DNA from 3 places in the Cellvibrio fibrivorans genome. Region 2 is predicted to be linked to each of the others. Evidence: predicted binding sites of a transcription regulator. Region 2 holds the regulator's gene; each other region holds the start of a gene.

Region 1 (7,560 bases), on a different contig from region 2:
CACACACGCGGATATTGCTACCAGCGATACGCGTGGCGGCAACCTTGCTGCCAATCTCGATTGGTCGGGTACACAAGTGCGTTTATTTCATCTGCAATATGGTATGGACAATATCCAACAGTACGGTGTGTACGCTCCTACGGCAAAAATTGATTTTCGCGAAACCAATTTTTTTATCGCGCACGATTTTGAATTGAATAAACAATGGAAATTAACGCCGCGTTTTGGTTATCGCGATGAAGCCAATTGGCGCTCATCCTCGCAAGCGCCAGATTTTGTCTACGATTACGATGTGCGTGCCCGCGCCTGGGATGCACAGCTCGATTCGATTTACCAATATGTGGAAGACGCGAGTATCAGTTTGGGGGTGTACCACCAAACGGAAATAGCGCGTGCAATTAGTGTGGATATGCCACCGCAAGAATATTTTCCGCCCGACGGCGAATTGCAGCAACAAACGCGTGCGATTTATGCAAATTGGGATTTGCGTATGAGTGATTATGATCTTTCACTGGGTGCGCGCGCTTCCCATCACGATTATTCCGGCAGTGCATTTACACCTCGCATTGGAGTGACGCGCGCAGAAAAAAACTGGCATATGAAAATGCTCTACGGCACCGCCTTTCGCGAACCGGATTTACAAACCAGCAATCCGATTTTTCATCCAGCGACGGAAACGTTGAAAGCAGAACAAAGTCGGGTAAGTGAAATAGAATATGGCCATACCCTTGGCCAAAAAAGTTATCTGACTCTCTCGCTGTTTGATCAAAAAATTAAAGATGCCATTATTTATTCGTACGAGCCGGGTTACACCAATAATCCGCCAATTAAAACTCGGGGTATCGATCTGCAATATTGGTTTACCGGTGATGTTGTTAGTCTGCGCGCTAACGCGAGTTATGCAAAAGCCAATGACGATGATTTATTGCCTTACGATGTGCCCAATCACTCAGGGCAAAATATGGGGGCGGCTAACCAAGTCGCCAATCTCTGGCTGGGGTGGAAAACACCGCTAGAAAATCTCGGAGTGAACGTGGATTTACGTTATGTCGGCAGCCGCTACGCACAGCAATATTCAGCTGCAGTAGATTCGATTCAAGTACAACAGCTCGCCGCGGAAAAAACCCTTAACCTGAGTTTGACCTACAGTTTTCCAACAGTGCTCTGGACGCTGGGTGTTAGCAATCTCACTGACGCTAATGTGCTTATTCCCCAGCCCTATAATGATGTGAGTACGCCTTTTCCTGCGGGTGGCCGCGAATACTGGTTACGCGCAGAAATCATATTTCAGTAAATACATTTTCAGTTACAACAAACTTTGGACATTGGTTGTTAGATGTTGTTTTTGCACATTGCTCACCGTGCTTTGCAAAATTTGATCAGCTTTAATCGGCCCCAAGTATTCGCACAGTGCTACATACGCAAGGTTGATTACCTGCTGCATAGTATTGATATTAGGCGTAGTGCCGGTGAGTGGCGCCATCTGGTTTAACCAACCGTGAAAGGCCCAGCGCTCATGTGTGGGCAATGAAATTTTGGTGAGGTTTTCCAACACGTAGAGACGGATGCGCGTCGAGGCATCACCTCCGGGTGTGTCAATAAGTTGCTCCACCAGTGCCATAAACATCAGCAGTATCGGCGAGCTAGACGTTTTCGCTGTATGAACAGTGTTGTGTTTGATGGGCGGATGTTCGACGGTGCGATGGTGACGGTCATCTTGCATCGATGAAAACGTGCTGACCAACGCTTGTAACATGCGTGAGCGCATATGGGCTATTTCAAGATCGTTACAGAGTTCACGTAAAAAATGTTGCAGGGCAAACGTAGGCTGGTGGGCGTATTTTTCGTCCCACAGGATTAATGCGTTGGCGAGTGTTTTACCGTTAATAAACGGCATAAGCGCTTCTTCAACGGCTTTACGTTTTTGGCTTGGATTCACTGATAGCCTCGTTCTTGTCGCTCTGTGATAGTGGTGATCGGCTGGGTTCATGATGGTTGATTTTGGATGGCCGTATAAATTGAGCCTATTTCCATCGCCGATTTTTAAATCAGTATTCTTATTAAACAATTATCGTTGTGAATGTAATGCGTCTGCGTTGAGCGCGCGCGTATCCTGAAATTCCGGGTAACCGAGTTCAGCGTGTTCGGTAAAATCCAGGCCGCGCTGTTCATGCAGCGTACTGGCACGTATGCCGATGATTTTGTCGATCAGGAAGTAACAGGGTAGTGCGACACCAAAGCCCCAGGCAAAGGCAACCAGCACGCCTAAACCTTGAATGCTGAAACGTTCGAGACTGAATAAATCCCCCGCAAAAAAAATCCCCGCTGCGAGTGTGCCCCAGGCGCCACAAAAACCGTGCACGCTCACTGCATCCACCACGTCATCAATTTTAAAACTGGCGATAAATTTAGGGGCGATGTAAGTAATAATTCCGGCAATAAAACCCGTGAGTAATGCAAACTGCGGGTCCATAGTGGCGCAACCGGCGGTGATACCTACTAAGCCGCCGAGGCTGCCGTTTACTGTGCCGGTTAATAGCACTGGCTGTTTACATAATTTGGCGGTGAGCATATAGCCCAGTGCACCCGTGCAAGCCGCGAGATGGGTGTTGAGTGCAATTTTACCGATGTCGATATTCGCCGCGAGTGTTGACCCTGCATTAAAACCAAACCAACCAAACCACAAAATAAATCCACCCAGTGCCACCATACTTAAATTGTGTCCGGGAATTGCGCGCGATTCGCCAGCCGCGGAAAATCGTCCGAGACGCGGCCCGAGCACAATAATTCCGGCCAGAGCAACCCAGCCGCCAATCGAATGCACAACGGTCGAGCCGGCAAAATCGATAAAGCCCATCTCTTTCAACCAGCCGTTGCCACCGTGGGCGCTGCCCCATACCCAGCTGCCAAATACGGGATAAATCAATCCGGCAATAATGCAGGCACCGATTAAATAAGCATGAAAATGAATTCGCTCTGCCATAGCGCCGCTCGCGATAGTGGTGGCGGTAGCAGCAAACATCATTTGGAAAAAGATAAATGTCCAATCCCATCCAGCGAGATCACTGGGGAAAAAATGGCTCTCACCAAACCAACCGGAGTTATTCACGCCGAACATTAATCCGTAACCTAGCGCCCAAAAAATCACACTGCACACACAAACATCCATGTAATTTTTCATAATCACATTGACGGAATTTTTTGCGCGCGCCATGCCGCTCTCCACCAAAGCAAAACCCGCTTGCATTAGAAAAACCAGCACACCGGTAATGACTACCCAGCTGCTATTCAGCGCAGTGGTCACTTCCATAATATTGGGTTCCGCTGCAATACAGTTTGCCCCCAATAAGATTGCACATACACCAATCGCAATAGACCAAAGCCGCGTAGCCGAAAAAATGAATCGCATAGCCAGTACCCGCAATGAGAATAAGTATGGTTTTGCAACTCATGTGCCATCGCGGGGAGGTATGTCGTGGTAGCGGAATTCGCGCGTTTTAGCCTGATATAAACAACGTGGTTGCACTTATGTTGTGCGCAGGCGAATTTGTGAAACGAAAAAGTGCACGAAAAAGTGATTTTGGGGGTGTCACTTGATCGTGTCCTATTATTTGGTTTTAAGCGTGCGTGATGCTGATAAGCAAAGTGATTGTGTGTTAGCAACCACTAAAAGATTGCTATACCAATCGTATGCAGATTGGGTGGGCAGCCCAAACAGAGTGCAACCTTAAAAAATTGCACTCTATTGGATGGCAAATACCTAGTGATTAGTTAGTGGTTGGATTGCAGGTTTTGCCGACCAAATGTTTATCCCGCTCCAACAACTCAGTAAGGTTGTCGGTTTCCATCGCACCATCAACTAAAATGTCTTCAACCGTTTTTTCTTGCGTACGCAAAATACCAATTTGGGTAAACATCAATGAGTCTTTCGCCGGTAAATTTTTAAACTGGTTTTTGCCCATATGCTGGCCGTTGACCCAGACTTCTGCTGAGCCGCGCTTGGGATCGGTTGACCAGCGGATATGTAGCGCAATGCGATGCCATTGCCCCGGTGCAGCGCCTTCCGGTAATTTCCAAAGCACCTCTTTTGCTGCAGTTTCCTGAAAACTTAACTCGCTGCCCGCGATATTAAAACGCAGCATCTGTTGCCAGCTTTTATCCGATTCCCAATAACCCAATTCGTGCTTGTGCTCACTGAGTTTTTTCGGCAGATAAAAACTGAACGCAAAAAAAGTCTCTTTACCTTCATGGGTATTGCCCACTGCACGGCGATGATGGAATTCGCTGCGATTCAAAAATTTATTGCCTTTCCACAAAAAAGAATCTTCACCGGTCAAGCGCACTTTGCCTGCATATTTGCCGTCGAAAACACATTCGCTGGTAACGGATAATCCCGCTGGATTAATAGGTGTATCCCACTGGGAAATATCACCGGTTTCAAAATCGCCCTGCCAGAGGATACTGGCGTTGGATGAATTGGAAAGACCGAATAGTGCAATTGCAGTGCAAATACATGAGAGTGATTTTTTCATGAGGCAGATCCTTGGAATTATTGTTGTTCGCTAATGCGGTAGTCAGGGATTTTATGCGGGCGGATAAAATAAAACGCCGATACTGGCGGGCAGTATCGGCGTTTTGTTATCTGCTGTCGATTGGTTGGTAATTACACTGGCTGCGAAATTACCCCGTTGCAAATTGGGGTAAAGGCGGTGAGTTTATCGAGCGTAGCGGCGTTGCCGAGGCTGTTGCCGGGGAAAACGCTGCCGAACTGGTTTTGCGCGCCGTGCAAAGCCATGTAATTGAGCACGACGGTTTCCACCAATGAGTTGACGTTGTTAGCGGCAACGACACCTGAGCCGGTTTCCACATCGCCGCTGGCGCGCATATGGCCGATTTGCTGGTGCAGGCGCTGCGCATCGCTGATGGTGTTCGGATCGCTGCTGGTACCGCCCATCAACACGGCGCGGCGCGCTGGGTTGTAGACGAGGAAGAAGGCGGCGCCGGTTTGCTGGTCGTCACCGGTCCAGACGCCTTTGCCTCCGCCCGCCATGGAATCATCGATCATGCCGTTGCTGAAGACCGAGCCGTCGCTAAATACATAAATCATCACCGGCATGCCTTTGCGTGCGGCGTATTCGATACAAGCGCCTATGCAGCGGCCTGCGCGCAGATCGCGCATTTCGCCGGTGGAACGGTCGCCGGTATGGTAGTCGTAACCGCCCATGGTGATGGTGCCCGCGCCCGCGTAACCGTTGATTACCAGCTTGGCGACTGAGGCGGTTTTGCGGAATTCGCCATCGCCATCAAATTCGTTCTGGGTGAACACTCCTGCTGCACCGACCAGATCGGCATCTGCAACTGGATCAATTGCGGACGGGTAGCCGAAGCGGTCGGCGAGGTCGGCGCTTTTCACGTAGCCGCAGCGCACCATGTCTTTAATCACTGCATCGTTGGTGGTGCCGGTGCTGACCTTGCCGAGTTTTTTATCGCTGATACGGTAGATGGATTCCATCACCGCAACGGTATCTTGCTGGTCGAGCAAACTGACCAGGTCGCCCACATCGACCAAACCGGTCACATCGTTCGGGTTATCCACTTTGGTGGGGCGAACTTCGGGATTGATCATCATTGCTGGAGCCATGGAGTTGCCGCCGGAATCGCTGGCGCGTGAACCAATCAAGGCCAGCAGCGAGCCATTGGCGCCTGCGCGGTTAATACCGTACATGGGGTTGTGGGGGTTGTTGCCGGTATCATTCTCCGAGCGTGCTGGAATGACGGCGCCATTGGTTAGCGCCCGGTTGCCTACGGCGACTTTCTCCAGAATACCGCGCAGCATAGCGCTGGTTGAATGAAAGGAGAGGCCAAGCTCATTGTTGATCAGCGGATTGGCGGCGGTGGAGGCGGCTGGGCTCATGGCCAGTGGTAGGCCCTGTTTGCTGTAGCCGCCCGCGCTGAGAAAATCCAGTTGGCCGCCGCGCTGGCCGATCAATACATTGGAGCCGGCGATATTGGCGCCACCCGCGAGATCAAAACAGATAAACGGAATCTTGCCAGCTCCCTGCGCTGCAATACCGCAGGCGCTACGCATAGCAATCAGGTCAGCGGAGAGCGCCGCCTCTGCTTCCCGGGGGTTCGCAAACAAGCTGAAAATCGAGCCGCCCAATACCGTTGCCGTGCCGGCGCGGAAGCCTTGTGATACCAGCTCGCGCCGGGTGACCGGGCGGCTGTGGTTGTTGAGCAGGAGCGGTGCGTCCGGGTGCAGGGTAGTTTTTTTGCTGGTCATGGTGTCTGCTCCGGTAATTACTGCAACAGCATCACTGCACTGCCCATGGCGGCGGCGCAGGTAGCTTTGACGGTGGTGGCGGTGCGGTTGCTGGTGCAACTATTGTTCGCAGCGCAAGCGGTCATTCGGTCGATCAGCTGGTTCAGCTCCGCGCGAATTTCTGCTGGATTGGCTTGGTTGCTGAGGGCGCCACCCGAGGCGATATCGCTTGCCAGCAGGTTTTTCAGCAGCGGGTCGATAATCTGGCTGCGGCCTGTGGCATCAAATGCGGTACCAGCGCCAGCGCCAAAATTAAAACCGCTGAAGTAACTAGTGCGCAGGCTGGTATCGTTCACCAGCGCGTTGCAGTAGGCCACCGCGAGTTGGGTTACGCCCATTTGCTGCGCGGCCAAAAAGCCTTCGATATTGGTCAGGGTTGGCAACTGCTGTTCGACTTTGGTGTAAGTGGTTTTCACCGCTGGTGTGGTTTTGCTTACGCCGGTCATGGCTGCAAGAGTGGCGTTGATCTCGGCAAAGTTGCGCAGGCCGATGTGCGCCTGGCCGGGGATATCTGCCGGTGTCGCTGGTGGCGGCACGACCACTTCCGCACGGCTATAAGTATTGCTGCCGATCTGGTCGAAGGTGAGGAAAAACTGGTCCTGATCAGGCCCTTGTTTCATCTCTACAATCGTGCCGAGCGTCGATAGGGTTTGGCGGCCTTCAACCATCTGTGCGGCGCTTATTTTGGTATCCAGATTGGCAAATACCTGACCGACCGGCGCTTCAGTGCCGTTAACGCCGATGCGAAGGCCTTTCAAATCCACTTCGCCAGTTATTTTTTGGTCGCCCAGATTGGTGAAGAAAGGCGAGCTGAACAGATAGGCATAATCGTCAAACTGCTGCACATCAAACACGATAAAACTCAGCGGCGTGCCGACCAATTCCGAGACGTTAAACAGCAGCAGATATTTTGCACCTACGCCCACATCAAAGTTGGTTTTGATATCGCCTGCGCTCATGGCGCGTTTGTGGATCGCGAGGAAGCGGATGCTGCCCGCCCAAGGGCGGTTGTTGGACACATCGTTACCAATCGCGAGTGCAAAGCTACTGTCCCAATCTTTTAATACCGCGCCCGCATCGGGATCAGTATCACCAGTAAATTCGCCGTTCACATAAATGCGGCGGCCGCGGATTGGGTCAAAGGTAACCACTACATGTTGCAAGCTGGCTTGCAGGATTTCTTTGTTGGCCGCTGTGGCTAATTCATCCAGGCCATTTTCATCGCTCATGGAGGTGCG
Region 2 (7,560 bases):
CCGTCGCCGGGAATATGACCTTTTATGCGGCATTGGCGACCGGGCTGCCAGCGGCGGCGGGTATTTACATCGTCAGCAAACTGTTTAAAAAGCAGGTCGATCAGGCCACAAGTGTCAGTTACACCATCAAAGGTAGCTGGGATGAACCCAAAATGAAGTTTAACCGGCTGTTTGAGAGCGAGAAAAGCTTGCGCGATAGCGTCAATAAAAAGGAGGTGGAAAAGCCGCCTCCGATCAATGAGATGCAGGACGAATCTGGTAAGAAACAATAAGGGCGCCCATTCGGCGCCCTTGTTTTTGGTAGTTTGTTTTTGCGCGCAACCCGTTAATCCTGCGCTTCCAGCTGCTCGCGGATAAACGCAAAGAGTTTGCGTGCACTCGCAGGCGGCTTGTTCTCGTCGCGCTCTTTTTGCGCGGTGCGGATCAACTGGCGTAAGTGCTGCACATCAATTCCGGGGCAAGAGGTGACCAGTGTTTGGAAAATTTGTTTGTCGCCTTCAATTAGCAGGTCGCGATAGCGCTCTACCTGGTGTTGGCGATGCACATATTGATCGCTGCGGTTTTGCAGTTTGTCCACTGCTGCTTTGATTTCCTCGTGGTTGCCTTCGCGCATCAGGCGGCCAATATATTGCACCTGGCGGCGGCGGGCTTCTTTGGGGGGTAATTTGCGCGCGATGTAAATCGCATCCAGCATAGTGTCGCTCAGCGGAATGCTGGCAAGTTGCTTTTCGTTCATGTCGATCAGGCTTTCCCCCAGCGCTTGCAACGCATGCATATCGCGTTTGACCTGCGATTTGCTAAGGATGTAGTCATCGGGGTTGATGTCGTCGTAGTTGTAAACCATGGCTGTAATGTCGGAGAAAGAATCAATAAAAGGGCGCGCAGCTTAGAGTAGTTGCCCGGGAACAACAACCTTTGTCGCTGGCTTTGGTTTAACAATAGGCTATTTATTCGCCTTCTTCAAAGCGGTCGGCAATCAGTGCGCGGATAGCACAGAGCGCGGCATCAGCATCATCGCCCTCTACGCTGACTTCCAGAGCAGTGCCCTGGCTAGCGGCTAGCAGCATCAACGACATAACACTCTTGGCATCGGCCCAGTTACCTTCGCCCACGCGTGCGAGTACCTTGGCCTGAAATTGGTTGGCAAGGGTCGCCAGCTTGGCGGCGGCGCGCGCATGTAGGCCGCGCTTGTTGATGATATCGAGCGTTTCGGTCTGCATGATCTAGGGTTTTTTGTGTTTGTTAATGTCGCGATGGCGAACTTGAACATCGCTAAAACTGTGGTCGAAATGTTTTTGCAGCCGCTCCGACAAGTAGACTGAGCGGTGTTGGCCGCCAGTACAACCGATTGCAATAGTGATATAGCTGCGGTTGTTGGCCTGATAGCGGGGCAGCCATCGGGTCAGGTAATGCTCGATATCTTCGTACATCTCCCTCACCGTCATTTGCTCTTCCAGAAACTCAATCACTTCCTGATCCTTGCCGGTTTGCGGACGCAGATTGGGCTTCCAGTGTGGATTGGGCAGGCAGCGCGCATCAAATACCAAATCGGCATTCACGGGTACACCGTGTTTGAAGCCAAAGGATTCAAACAAAATAGCCATGGTCGATTCACTGCGGCCCACGACCCGCTCTTTCACCAGATCGCGCAACTCATGCAGATTCAGGTGGCTGGTATCGATAATCTGGTCAGCACAATCGCGGATGGGCTCCAGAAGCTGCTGCTCAGCGCTGATCGCCTCTTCCAGGCTAGTATGTTTATCTGACAGCGGATGCTTGCGGCGGGTTTCACTGAATCGCTGGATCAATACCGGTGGTTGAGAATCGAGGAACAGGGTCTGGAAGGGCAGATGCGCTTCTTTGAGGGTGCTGATCATCTGCGGGAAGATAGCCAGATCTTGCCAGGCATTGCGCACATCGATACCAATGGCAAAGCGGTGTTGGTCATCTTTGTGGATCTGGATCTGGGCAACCAACGCAGGTAGCAGGCTGACGGGCAAGTTGTCGATACAGTTGAACCCCACATCCTCAAGGACATGGAGTGCCGTACTCTTACCCGAACCAGACAAGCCACTGACGATCACCAGATGCATATAAATCCTGTTTACGAGGTTGTTAGCGCTGCATCATAGAGCGCTTCATTAGTTTTGGAGGCGCGCAGGCGCTGGCGGTATTCGGCGTTGTTCAGTGCGCCAGCCAGTGCTGCCAAGGTTTGCAAGTGTTCGCTGTGGGCATCTTCCGGCACCAGCATCGCGAACAGAATATCGACCGGTTGCGAATCTATTGCATCGAAGTCGATTGGATCGGTCAGGGTAATCAGTGCACCCACAGTGCCTTTACAGTGTTCAATACGGCAGTGGGGGATTGCAATTCCGTGGCCAATACCAGTGGAGCCGAGGCGCTCGCGGCCAATCAGGCGGCGGAACAATTCATCGGCATCAATATCGGGGATATCCTGCGCAATGGTGTTGGCGAGCAACTCCAGTGCGCGTTTCTTGCTGCCCCCTTCGACGCCGCAGAGGGTGCGGCTGGGGCTGATCAGGGATTGAATTTGCATGACAAGGTGATGCTGGGCATCTCTCAATAAATAATGCAGACATCGCAAGGTGGCGATGGCGGCGTAGGTTCAGTTAACGATGGCGAGCTATCGCGCACTCAGCGATGGCTGCGCATCTTCTCTTTGTGTTTAATCAATTGGCGGTCAAGTTTATCAGCCAGTGCATCAATCGCGGCATACAGATCTTCATGAGTAGCTTCAGCGAATACATCTTTGCCACTGACATGGATAGTGGCTTCTGCTTTTTGGATAAGTTTATCTACCGAGAGGATAACGTTGGTGCTGGTGATGCGGTCATGGTGGTGCGTTAAGCGCTCAATTTTACTGGTTACATACTCTTTCATGGAATCGGTAACTTCTACATGACGACCGCTGATATTTATTTGCATAGATACTTCCTCTCGCTAGAAACAAAACGGTTGCGACTGGCACAACCTCGCATTACATCAGTGATTTTTTGATCCGAACTTTATTGGTACTACTAATACAACTAAATAGCTAAATAGTTTTGCGTTCATTCGACGGCGGAATATTGAGTGATTCGCGGTATTTGGCAATAGTACGGCGTGCCACTTGAATCCCCTGCTCGGCGAGCAGGTCGGTAATCTTGCTATCGCTGAGCGGTTTTTTCGGATTCTCGGCACTTACCAATTTTTTGATAATCGCGCGAATTGCAGTTGATGAACATTCGCCACCACTGTCGGTGCTGACATGGCTGGAGAAAAAGTATTTCAGCTCGAAAATACCCTGTGGTGTGTGCATGTATTTTTGGGTGGTGACACGTGAAATAGTCGATTCGTGCATCTCAACAATTTCAGCAATATCGTGCAGCACCAATGGCTTCATCGCTTCAGGACCATAATCCAAAAAGCCGCGCTGTTTTTCCACAATACAACTCGCCACTTTTAACAGGGTTTCATTGCGGCTTTGCAAACTTTTTAAGAACCAGCGCGCCTCCTGCAAATTATCTTTGAGGAAGGTGTTGTCGGTGCTGGAGTCGGCGCGTTTCACCATAGAGGCGTAGTCGGAATTAATGCGCAAGCGCGGCGCAATATCCGGATTGAGTTCCACTATCCAGCGGCCATCGCGTTTTTCAACGAATACATCAGGTACTACATATTCGGTATCGCCATTGGCGATCATATCGCCTGGGCGCGGATTCAAACTTTGAATTAATGCCACTGCCTGGCTTAATTCAGCTTCTTTCAATTTGGTGCGGCGCATCAGCTGGCGATAATCGCGGCTGCCGAGCACCGGCAAATATTGTTTGGCAATTAATTTTGCCGAGTCTAAAAACGGTGTTTTCGGATCAAATTGTTGCAATTGCACCAACAGGCACTCAGATAGATTTTGACTGCATACGCCGCAAGGATCGAACTGTTGCAAGCGGTGTTGCACCGCTTCAACTTCGTCGAGTTCCAGCTCTTCAAAATCGCTGCGCATACCTTCAAAAATTTCTTCGATGGTGATGGACAGCATGCCGCTCGGTTCCACCGCATCGATAATTGCCATCGCCAGTACGCGGTCGCGATCCGACATGGGCGTCAGGTTTAACTGCCACATCAGATGGTCGTAGAGCGAATCAGTTGCGGCGCGGCGACTTTCAAAATCATTGTCTTCGTTGTCGTAATTGCTTGAGCTGCTGCTGGATGATGATTGGTAAACATCATCCCAGCTCGTGTCGACGGGGAGGTCACTGGGGATGGAATCGCTCCATTCGCCGGCGTCCGCACTAAATCCGTCGCCCTCACCGTACACATCACTATCGCCAAAACTCTCACTTTCACCAAAATTCTCACCTTCACCGAAGCTTTCACCGCCTTCGGTATAGCTATTGGTTTCGCTGTAGTTGTCGGCGCTGCTGGAGGAGAAATTTTCGCTCGCGGTAAAGTCAGTGCCGTGGTCAGTACCGGCTTCAGCAGCGATCTCTAACTGGCGAGTGTAATCCGCTTTATCCAGCTCACTGCCTTCGTAATCATTGGTGCTACTGGGGCTGTCGAAGCTTTCCTCCACTTCCAACATAGGATTGGATTCAAGCGCTTCCTGGATTTCTTGCTGCAGGTCTAATGTCGATAGTTGCAGTAGGCGGATTGCCTGCTGCAGTTGCGGAGTCATGGTCAGCTGCTGACCGAGTTTGAGCTGGAGAGATTGCTTCATTGTGTGAACGACAAACCCTTATAACGCAGGATGGAAAACATCAGATAGGTGGAGTTTAGTCAGGGTTTGGCGCGCAAGCAATAAGCTTAAGCAAGCTTTATGCCTAATGATCAAAGAATGTTACTTGTCAAGTTGTTTGTGTGTTGCCGAAGGTGTTGCTGACGGGCGGTTGGTAACACTGGTGGTGACGGGTTTAGCCACCTTTACAGACGGAAATGCTCGCCTAAATAGACTTCACGCACCTTGCTGTTGCTGAGTACGGTTTCGGCATCGCCCTCGGCAATAATGTGGCCTTCGCTTACAATATAGGCGGTCTCACATATATCCAGTGTCTCGCGCACGTTGTGGTCAGTAATCAGCACGCCAATACCGCGGTCCTTAAGATGGCGCACAATTTCTTTGATATCGTTGACCGAGATGGGGTCAACTCCGGCAAAAGGTTCATCGAGCAAAATAAATTTGGGGTCGGTCGCTAGCGCACGAGCGATTTCTACCCGGCGGCGTTCGCCCCCTGAAAGTGCCATCCCCAGGCTGTCGCGGATGTGGGTGATGTGAAATTCATTAAGCAATGATTCGAGCTTTTCCTGGCGCTGGGTGCGATCCAGATCCTTGCGGGTTTCGAGGATTGCCATGATGTTATCGGCGACGGTCAGCTTGCGGAAAATCGAGGCTTCTTGTGGCAAGTAACCGATGCCGGCGCGAGCTCGGCCGTGGATGGGCAGTTGGGTAATATCGCGGTCGTCAATTAATACATTGCCATTATCGGCGGGCACCAGGCCGGCAATCATATAAAAGCAGGTGGTTTTACCGGCGCCATTGGGGCCGAGCAGGCCGACGATATGGCCGCTCTCCACAGTAATCGAGACGTCGATAACGACTTTACGTTTTTTGTAACTTTTTGCGAGATGGCGTGCGTGCAGGCTGGGCATATGAGTTAAGGGGTTGCTTCAGTTGATGAGGATTGGGCTGCACTGGATGCGGCAGCGGGCTGGTCGTTACTGGTTTCAGTTTTGCCCGCCTTGGGTGGGATCACGATTTCGATCCGCTGGCCATCGCTGCCCGATGCACCATTACTGCCCGCCGCTTTCATCACTTCTTTTACTAAGTCGTAATCGATATGCGGGCCACTCATGACCGCACCGTTTTGCTCGACCGATGCATCTTCAATCAACACAAGATGCTCATTGCTGGGGGTATAAGTAATTTGTTTGGCAGCGGCGGTGACTACACCTTGATCCTTTTCCGGTTGCTGTTGGAAGCGCGCCGGGTTGCCGGTGGCGATCATTTTTTCAACACTGCTGTCGGGATTGGTGTGGATCACGATAGAGTCTGCCGAAATCACCAGTGAGCCCTGCTGGATTTTCACTGAACCAGTATAGGTGGCGACGCCGTTTTTCTGGTCGACGGTCAGATTATCCGCCGAACCGCGAATAGTTTCATTTTTGTCGCCGGGCAAAGCCAGGGCAGTGTTGCTATAACTGACAAAAACAGCAGCAATCGCTAGCGCAAATGGAGCGAGGGCAAAACGGAATTTAACGGGGATCATAAACAGCCTTAACCTGGGACTTTAACTGAAGCCGACTCTGCGCCAGGTCAGCATCCATACCTATTGCGTCTATCTGGCCTTTAGCGCTGCGCATATTAACAGCTTTGTCAGTTTCCGCGAATTGTTCACTGGCGCGCACCTGTAGCTCACTGGTGGTGATTTGGATCAGCCCCTGCGAAGGGGTCTGTTGCTGAATCAGGACATTGTCGAGCAGGCGGATCAACTGGCCATTTGCTTCACTGCGACCAGTGCTGGCACTGACCAGCCAGGGAGCATTAGCTTCGGCATCGTAAAACGCCATATCCGGGCGCTCGATCAGGGTGTAATCCGCATTCGAAGGGCCATCGGGATTTGCCTGGTAATGGGTGACTTGCGGTGTTGATAATTGGTAGTGCAATTTGCCTTGGGCATCGAATTCGCGAGTTTCCACGGCTTTCATATAAGTTTGGGGAAAGCCACTGGCGTCATATTCGTAGCCCACCAGTTCTGCTTTCTGGCGCAATGAAAAAGCAAAAAAACAAATCACCAGCGCGAAGGCGATTAGCCATGGTGCTGGCACATACTGGTGAATTCGGTAAGCGCGCTGCAACAGGTTCATCGTCTAGTCTTCACCGTTGTTCGCGAGATAGGGCGCCAAGGCTGCATCAAACGTCCCTTGGGCTTGCATTAACAAATCGCACGCGGCACGCACCGCGCCTTCGCCGCCGCGCTCGCGACTCTGCCAGTGGGCACGTGCCGCGACGCTGACATGGGCATTGGCGACGGTAAATGCGAGGCCGACGCGGGTCATTACACCCAGATCTGGCCAGTCATCGCCCATGAAAGCGATTTCATCCAATGCGACTGGATGCTCCTGCAGTATCTCCTGCAATGCCTCCCATTTATCCTCGCGCCCCTGTACCAGGATATTGATACCCAAATCGCTCGCGCGTCGGGCGACCAGATTGCTGGTGCGACCGGTGATGATCCCCACTTTTACCCCGGACTTTTGCAGGGTTTTAATGCCCTGACCATCAAGTGTGCTAAAGGATTTAAATTCTTCGCCGTTGTTGCCAAAGTAAAGGCGACCATCGGTCAGTACGCCGTCCACATCCAGTAATAAGAGTTTGATGCGGGCGGCGCGTTCGCGCAATTCAGGGTTCATGCGGTAATTCCGTTTTTTAGATAATACCTGCACGCAGCAGGTCATTGATTTTTACGACACCCACCAGCGCCTTTTGTTCGTTGGTGATGAGTAATACATTAATTTTTGCTTGTTCCATTAATGCGAGCGCTTCAGCGGCCAGCGTATTTTCACGCA
Region 3 (7,560 bases), on a different contig from region 2:
CGTCGATTGGTTTTCCGGCACATGCAGGCTGATGATGTCGGAAGTGGCGAGCAGTTCATCCAGGCTGCGCACCTGAGTGGCATTGCCCAGCGGCAACTTGGTGACCACATCGACAAACTGTACTTTCATGCCCAGGGATTCTGCCAGCACGCTGGTTTGGCTGCCAATCGAACCATAGCCGATCAGGCCGAGGGTCTTGCCGCGAATCTCAAATGAGCCATTGGCCGATTTGTCCCAGCCGCCGCGATGGCAGACAAAGTTTTTCTGCGGAATATTGCGCAGCAGCAAAATTGCCTCGGCAATCACCAATTCAGCGACCGAGCGGGTATTGGAGTAGGGCGCGTTAAATACCGCAACGCCGTGCTCTTGCGCCGCTTTCAAATCCACCTGGTTGGTGCCGATGCAGAAGCAGCCAGCGGCGATCAGCTTGGGCGCATTTTCAAAGACGCGGCGGGTCAATTGGGTGCGCGAGCGCAGGCCGACAAAGTGGGCATCCTGGATTTTGGCGATAAGCTCATCTTCGCCCAATGCGGTTTTCAGGTATTCAACATTGGTATAGCCCTGTGCATTCAGGCTATCCACCGCTGATTGGTGCACTCCTTCCAGCAACAGAAACTTGATCTTGCTTTTGTCTAACGAGGTCTTGCTCATGGGAACAACTCCTAAAGTGCCAGGCACCTAAAATTAAAAGTCGGTCAGCGCGTCTCCGGGAGCAATGGCATCAAACGGGAGACGGAAGGGGCAGGCTGAAAAAGGCGCGCATCATACCACAGCTCAGGCGGGCTGCGCCCCCTGCAGATCGACCAGAATAATTGCCGGGTCGGCACCGTTTTGGCGATAGCGCCAGCGCACATCCAGATCCAGTAAGCGCATCCCGTAAATCCGCTCGGTGTCCAGTTGCTGATATTGCGGGCGCGGGTCTTGTTGCAGAATTTGGGTGATCAAACCGGCCAGGTCAGTGCCTGTACGCTGCCAATACTCGACACACACCGCCATGAGCGTGGCGGGGATATCCACAGCGATCAGCTCGGGTGGTGCATCGGCAAACGAATTTTCTGCTTCCAATACACAATCAACGTAGGGCACGTAGGGTTTGATATCGAGCACCGGTGTACCTTCGAGCAAATCCACGCCGCTGATCTGCACAAACAGTTTTCCCTTGCGTTCGCTGACACCCCGATAACGCACGACCGACAAACCGATCGGCGCCGGGCGGGTGGGCGAGCGGGTGGCGAATACCCCGAGGGTTTTGTTACCACCCAAGCGCGGTGGTTTAACTTTGGCTTTCCACTCTTCGCGCTTATTGGCATGGAAGACAAACTGAATCCACACATGGGTACAACCTTCCATGCCTTCAAATGCAGCAGGGTCGTTATAGGGCGGCAGTAGCTCAATCTCGGCGCAGGCCAGCGGCGCCAGGCCCGGTTGGCGGGGAATGCCAAACTTCTCCTTGAAGCAGGAGTGCACTAGGCCGATGGCGGGGAAGTTGAAGTCCATAAAAGGTCGCTGCGCAGAAGTGAAGTGGCGCAAGGCTAGGCAAAAGTTTGCGCTATCTCAACCGTTTTTAGTTGAGGGATGGCACAATCCTGCGCCATAACTGCTGGCATACAGTTAATGAAATCGGTTACATTGTGCAAAAATACGTTATCCAACAATAACTATCTACAGCTTGGGAGATCCCATGAGCCTATCTTATTCCCTTGTTCGCACAGCACTCGCGGTACTGACCACCTGCGGATTGCTACTGGGGTGCGACCAGCAGTCCTCGTCATCAAGTACACCACCACCTATCGCTGAGCAACGCTACGCTCACAAGCTCAGCGACAAAAATGCCAGCGCCGAAACCCTCGCGCTCTACAACAATCTCGCCGCTTTACGCGGCCGGCACATGCTGTTCGGGCATGAAGATAGCCTCGCCTATGGCGTCAATTGGGAGGGCGATCTCGACCGCTCCGATGTGCGCGATGTGACCGGTTCCAACCCGGCCGTCTACGGTTGGGAGTTGGGCGGTTTGGAATTGGGACACGAAAAGAATCTGGATGGGGTCAACTTCAAGCAAATGCAGGAGTGGATTAAGGCGGGCTACAGCCGTGGCGGAGTTATTACCATCAGCTGGCATATGTACAGCCCGGTATCCGGCGCCAATTCATGGGATAAAACCCCGACGGTGCACGAATTGGTTCCCGGCGGAGCCAAGCACGACGTGTTTAAGGCTTACCTCGATACTTTTGTCGCCTTTAATGAAGGACTGGTAGCAACCGATGCGGCCGGCAATAAACACGCTATTCCGATTATTTTCCGCCCCTGGCATGAGCACAACGGCGATTGGTTCTGGTGGGGCAAAGGCCATGTGAGCGAGCAGGATTACATCGCCCTCTGGCAATTCACGGTGAAATACCTTCGCGATGAAAAAGGTGTCCACAACCTTATCTATGCCTACTCACCCGACCGCAGCCGCATCGATCTAAGCAAATTCGAGAGCGATTATTTTTATGGTTATCCGGGGGATGAATATGTCGATGTGATTGGTTTGGACAATTACTGGGATGTTGGCCATGAAGCTAATACCGCGTCGGCGGATGAACAAAAAGCAGGGTTTGTCACCGCGCTCAAAGGCATCGTCAAAGTTGCCCAGGCGCGCAATAAAATTGCTGCGCTCACGGAGACGGGCAACAACCGGCTAACTATTCACAACTTCTGGACTGAGCGCATCCTCAACCCGATTTTGGCGGGCGCCGAGGCGCAGCAAATCACCTACATGATGGTCTGGCGCAATGCCAATCTGGCGCGAGAAAAATCAGAACAATTTTTTGCACCCTATCCGGGGCAGGCGACAGCCGAGGATTTTAAAACCTTCTTAGCCCATCCTTTTGTGCTGTTTGAAAGTGAGCTTCCAAAGCTTTACGAATAGCGTTTTTGGATGAAAAAAATCGATTGTTTATTTTTATTAATAAAATAATGTCTTTCGCTGTCATTTTATAACTGTCGGCTAAATTGACACTTTAATGTGACGTATTTGGCATTAATTGGCGCGAATTATTGATATCACTAGAAAAAATTAAATAGGCATACCTTGTGCTTAGTGGTGAATACACAAATAAGATGACACTACTACAAAGGATACTTTTATGACGTTTTGTTCCAAGATATTTGCCGTGGCTGGATTGGTATCGCTGTCGACGATGGCATCTGCCTCACCTTTGAGCGACTACAACCTGATTCTGTTTGGCGATTTGAATACCAACAGCAATGTGAAGGTTTACGGCAAGGCGCTGATTGGCGGTGACCTGAAATCCAGTGGCGAATTCGGTTCGCACCTGACAGATTCGTCATTCAATGCCACCAACAACGTTGAAGTGCTCGGCAGCGTCACCTCGCCCAACCTAACTATCCAGAATGGTTATTTGGGTTATGGCGAGACCAAGTCGATCGGCAACCTCAACTGTAATGAAGGCGGTCTGCCCCAGAATTCCTGCGTAAGGGAATTGGATGATGTGGGTGCTGTGACTGACAAGCTTGACGGTTTTTATGATGCCCTCAGCGCTGAGTCAGATTTTTATCGCGACTTTACCCAAGTGGGGAGCGTTTCTGGCACCACTATGAGTTACAGCGGTTTTGCTACTGATTTGGTGGTATTCAATATTGCGGGTAGCGATCTGTTTGCCAATAACGCCAACTGGCAATTGAATTTTGGTAATGCAGGCAAGGTAGTCATCAACGTCTCCGGTTCTGTTCTAAGCAATCCGGGTTCAGTGAATTTGAGCGGCAATGGTTTCACCTCCAGCACCTACTCCAACATCCTGTGGAATTTCTACGATGCTACCAGCCTGAATTTGGGTAATGGTTGGAAAGGAAATGTGTTGGCATTGGATGCTGATGTGAAAATCATGAATGATATCGACGGCTCCCTGGCTGCTAAATCTTACACCGGCTCGGGTCAAATTCATCACTACTACTGGGATTACACCCCGCCTACCGAAGAGGTACCGGAAAGTGGTTCTTTGGTGTTGTTGTTGAGTGGTTTGGGCTTGTTGGGGCTTACTCGCTTGCGTCGTCGCAGCTAAGTTGAATGTGTTTTAAAAAAATGCCCCGATCACCCGGGGCATTTTTTTTGCCAGTTACCCAATAATGAGTGACTCGCTAGGGGAGTGGTTTGATCTTGCCATTTTTCAGGTCCAGCAAAAAATGATCGCTTGGTGCATCGCCGGAAAATTGCACTAGGATGTTCAATAATGTGCCCAATTTTTCCTGATAAATAGTGCGCGGCTTAGCTGATTGTTTTTTTGTGTTTTGCCGATCGCTAACCAACAACTGTTGTGCGAGCAATTCATAATGCTTGAACCGTTGCGGATCAATATCCTTTAACGCCAGCTGATCGGCGCTCCACAATCGATAAAAATCCACGCTTAAATCCGTTCCTGTCCAGGTTGAAAAACTATCGAGCGATAATCCGTTTTTCTTTGCAAAACTTGCTGCCTGCCTGGTTGCTAGCTGCCACTCACCTGCTAGCGAATTATCCTGATCCTGATGATTAATCAGTGCCCCTATTTGAGCAAGGCTAATGTCGGTTTTTAATTGAGAAATAATCAACAGCTGCGCGCCATTTAATTGCATCAAGAGTTGGCGGATATCTGCAGGCCAATCTTGTGGCAAAAAGCGCAAACGTGCCAGTTCGCGCAGATGCCATTCGGCAAATTGGTGATAATTTTTGGCCTGGAGAATGTTTTTATCCCAGATGTCGGGCGTATCGATAGACCGTAAATAATTCCACTCAGTAAGGTAATGCCCGAAGAGCTCGTCATAACGCGGAACATCTTTTAATACAATAGTTTCAACTTCAATTTGCTGGTCGGGTCTGATGCTCAGGATTTTATAGGCGGGAATATAAGCGGCGAGCGAAGGTGCCTGGATATTAAATAACACCTTGTTGTGCTCACCGCGATAAACACCTGTGTCATTGATATGCATATGGCCAGCCACATGAATTTTCAGCCCAGTGTCCGCCAACATTTTGCTGGTGTTGGTACTTGGGTTGCGGCTCAGTTGAAATTTTTGTTCGCCCATTAACTGCGCTATATCAGCGCTGGCGCCGTCATAAAATTCCTGCATGGGGAAATGGGAAAATGCAATCAGGGTTTTATCTTGTGCCTGTGCTCGCTGCACTACATCGGTTATCCACTCCAGCAAATGGGTTTTGTGGGTGATGACTTTGTTATAGCCTGCATCACTGGAACCTAAAAAATTTTCTGCGTTTTGTGGATTACCATCAGTACCTAATTTAGGTTGGTAGACATTGGCATCAATCGCTAGCAGCCAAAGCCCCGCTGTTGGCTCGACCAAATAGCTGCTATCCGCCACTTGATAACAGTCGCTGTAATGGGGCTTTTTATGTTTTCCGCCAATTCCCTGATGGCATATCTCATAGTGTCTCTTATCAAATTGGGCTTCGTGTTTTGCTTTCGAAAAATCGTAGTGGGATTTCTTTTCACTAGAGTAAGGCGTTTCAAAATAGCGATAACTCTTCTTTGGATAAAATCCGTGTTCACCAAGCAAATCCATAATAGGTTTATAACCCAACTCCTGTACATCATCGGAACAGATAACTGCATGCCTGTCTTTATCATTGTCGTAATTTTTATTTTTACACAGTGGATGTTGCAAGCTAAAAACTGGTTGCTCCTTTCCTCCTGCACCTAAATAATCTGGTTTACCCGCTGGATGTGAAAATGGCCTGGTTGGATCGTGGTTGCCCGGCGCTGCAAAAAATTCAATGCCGTATTGGTGATGGTATTTATCGAGAATATTTTTTAACCCACGCATGTGAACCGGTTGACCGTCATCGCTAAAGTCGCCGGGCAAAGCAACGTACTTGATCTTGCGTTTTACAATGTCATCGAGTGCCGCGAGCAAGGCAAAATAATTTTCATTAAACAGGCGCGTGGACTGCAGTTGCGTGCGCATCGAGCGGATGTTGGCATTTTGTTTACCCTGCGCAGTATTTGTCGGAAGCCCCTGAAATATATCATCGCTGAAGTGGCCATAAATATCATGAAAGTGTATGTCCGGCATAAACGCAATTTTCACGTGTTCGGCAGCAAGATTTGATTTCTGCGAATCTGCCTCACAGTTAGCGGCAAAAAAAATAAGGCCATTCAGCAAAAGTAATAGGAAAGTAAATTTCATAATGAGGCGATTCGATGGTGTATTAGGGGTGCGATAAGAGAGTCTGCATCAGTTGTTCTGTGCAAAAAACGAAATGACTTTCGGGAGTTTATAGCAGCTTAACTACACATTTGTGACAGAGGTAGTTTTGCTCTATTGATTTGCGTTTTAATTGTTAATTATTGTTAAAAGCGCTATTAGGTTGATGATAGCAATAAAAGTGAAATGCGCGCCTATTACATTTCCGCCGCGTTTCTAATTCCTGTTCAGGAGAGTTGATCTGCTTGGGAAGTAAAAAGGAATTTTCTCTTTTTATGAGAGCTAGAAATGGTCGTTTGTTGTTTTTCTAACTGTAATAAATAAGAGGAAGTTAACGTGAGAGTCCATAACAAATCCACTATTCATACCAACAGAAGTCAGTTAAGTGTTGCGATTACACGTGTCATTCTTGGTGCGACTTTGGCAACTCTATCGCTGCAGGGCATGGCGCAAAGTTCAGATCAATTGGAAGAAGTGGTTGTGACTGGCAGCTACGCAAAAAGTCTTGAAAAGGCCATCGATATTAAACGTAACTCGATTGGTTTCTCTGACTCTATTGTCGCGACCGACATCGCCGATTTCCCCGAGCAAAACCTCGCTGAAGCTTTGCAACGTATGCCGGGCGTCACTATCGAACGCAATAAGGGCTTAGGCAGTAAAGTAAACGTACGCAGCCTGCCGAGCGAATTTACCCATGTCTCTATCAATAATCTTTCCACGGCTTCGGGCAGTGGCGGCCGCGATGTTGAGTTCGATATTTTCGCGTCAGAAATTATTCAAAGTGTAACCGTAAAAAAATCGCCCACCGCTGCCGATGAGGAAGGCGGCATTGCGGGTTCAGTGCTGATTTCGACTGCGCGCCCGTTTGATTATAACGAATCAAAATTTGTTGTCTCGGCTGAAGGCGCACACAATTCAATCTCTGATGAAATTGACCCAAAAGTATCTTTGCTGGCGAGCGACACTTTTGGCGATTTTGGCGCATTGGTTTCATTTTCAATGGCGGAGCGCACGAATAGAACCGACTCCAATTCCGGTATTAACTTCCGCCCACTGTCGCGCTGGACCGAAAAAACCGGCTCGTCAAAATGGCAAGCTGATCAAACCGTCGCAGTGCTTGAGCGGGATACGGGTGTAGTAATTACTGATCGCTTCAACAAAGACGTAACCAATCGAGTTGTGTTCCACGACAAAATTGGCGATCGCGCTTATTTGAATGAGCAGGATAAATGGGGCGCAACAGCGGCCTTCCAATACCAACCCAGCAGCACCTTTAGTCTCGCCTTTGATGCCATGCTCGGCGGTTACGACAACACTGAAGATGAATATGATGCTGCGGCGTACACGGCATCAAGTATA

Evidence for each region. The regulator sigma-54, encoded in region 2, starts transcription at its own class of promoters, with help from an activator protein. The targets are predictions, from matches to a motif close to TGGCACANNNNTTGCNNT.
Region 1: J2X05_RS01320 (ammonium transporter) is a predicted target of sigma-54. The motif match lies at 3,441-3,458, and genes of this name have one in related genera.
Region 3: J2X05_RS02325 (choice-of-anchor A family protein) is a predicted target of sigma-54. The motif match lies at 3,065-3,082, and genes of this name have one in related genera.

The regions. Positions count from the first base shown of each region.
Region 1 covers NZ_JAVDVX010000001.1:286,118-293,677, reverse strand. Annotated here, with positions in the region: gene J2X05_RS01330 (TonB-dependent receptor plug domain-containing protein) at 1-1,294, shown strand, start outside; gene J2X05_RS01325 (hypothetical protein) at 1,307-1,939, opposite strand; gene J2X05_RS01320 (ammonium transporter) at 2,069-3,409, opposite strand; gene J2X05_RS01315 (polysaccharide lyase family 20 protein) at 3,768-4,532, opposite strand; gene J2X05_RS01310 (hypothetical protein) at 4,664-6,283, opposite strand; gene J2X05_RS01305 (LamG domain-containing protein) at 6,301-7,560, opposite strand, start outside.
Region 2 covers NZ_JAVDVX010000008.1:37,032-44,591, forward strand. Annotated here, with positions in the region: gene J2X05_RS18755 (YhdP family phospholipid transporter) at 1-272, shown strand, start outside; gene yjgA (ribosome biogenesis factor YjgA) at 326-844, opposite strand; gene J2X05_RS18765 (HPr family phosphocarrier protein) at 948-1,220, opposite strand; gene rapZ (RNase adapter RapZ) at 1,224-2,093, opposite strand; gene ptsN (PTS IIA-like nitrogen regulatory protein PtsN) at 2,105-2,557, opposite strand; gene hpf (ribosome hibernation-promoting factor, HPF/YfiA family) at 2,656-2,946, opposite strand; gene J2X05_RS18785 (RNA polymerase factor sigma-54) at 3,056-4,714, opposite strand; gene lptB (LPS export ABC transporter ATP-binding protein) at 4,918-5,643, opposite strand; gene lptA (lipopolysaccharide transport periplasmic protein LptA) at 5,649-6,260, opposite strand; gene lptC (LPS export ABC transporter periplasmic protein LptC) at 6,247-6,858, opposite strand; gene J2X05_RS18805 (KdsC family phosphatase) at 6,862-7,404, opposite strand; gene J2X05_RS18810 (KpsF/GutQ family sugar-phosphate isomerase) at 7,421-7,560, opposite strand, start outside.
Region 3 covers NZ_JAVDVX010000001.1:542,916-550,475, reverse strand. Annotated here, with positions in the region: gene serA (phosphoglycerate dehydrogenase) at 1-651, opposite strand, end outside; gene tsaA (tRNA (N6-threonylcarbamoyladenosine(37)-N6)-methyltransferase TrmO) at 775-1,497, opposite strand; gene J2X05_RS02330 (glycoside hydrolase family 26 protein) at 1,682-2,911, shown strand; gene J2X05_RS02325 (choice-of-anchor A family protein) at 3,129-4,064, shown strand; gene J2X05_RS02320 (metallophosphoesterase) at 4,141-6,183, opposite strand; gene J2X05_RS02315 (TonB-dependent receptor) at 6,538-7,560, shown strand, end outside.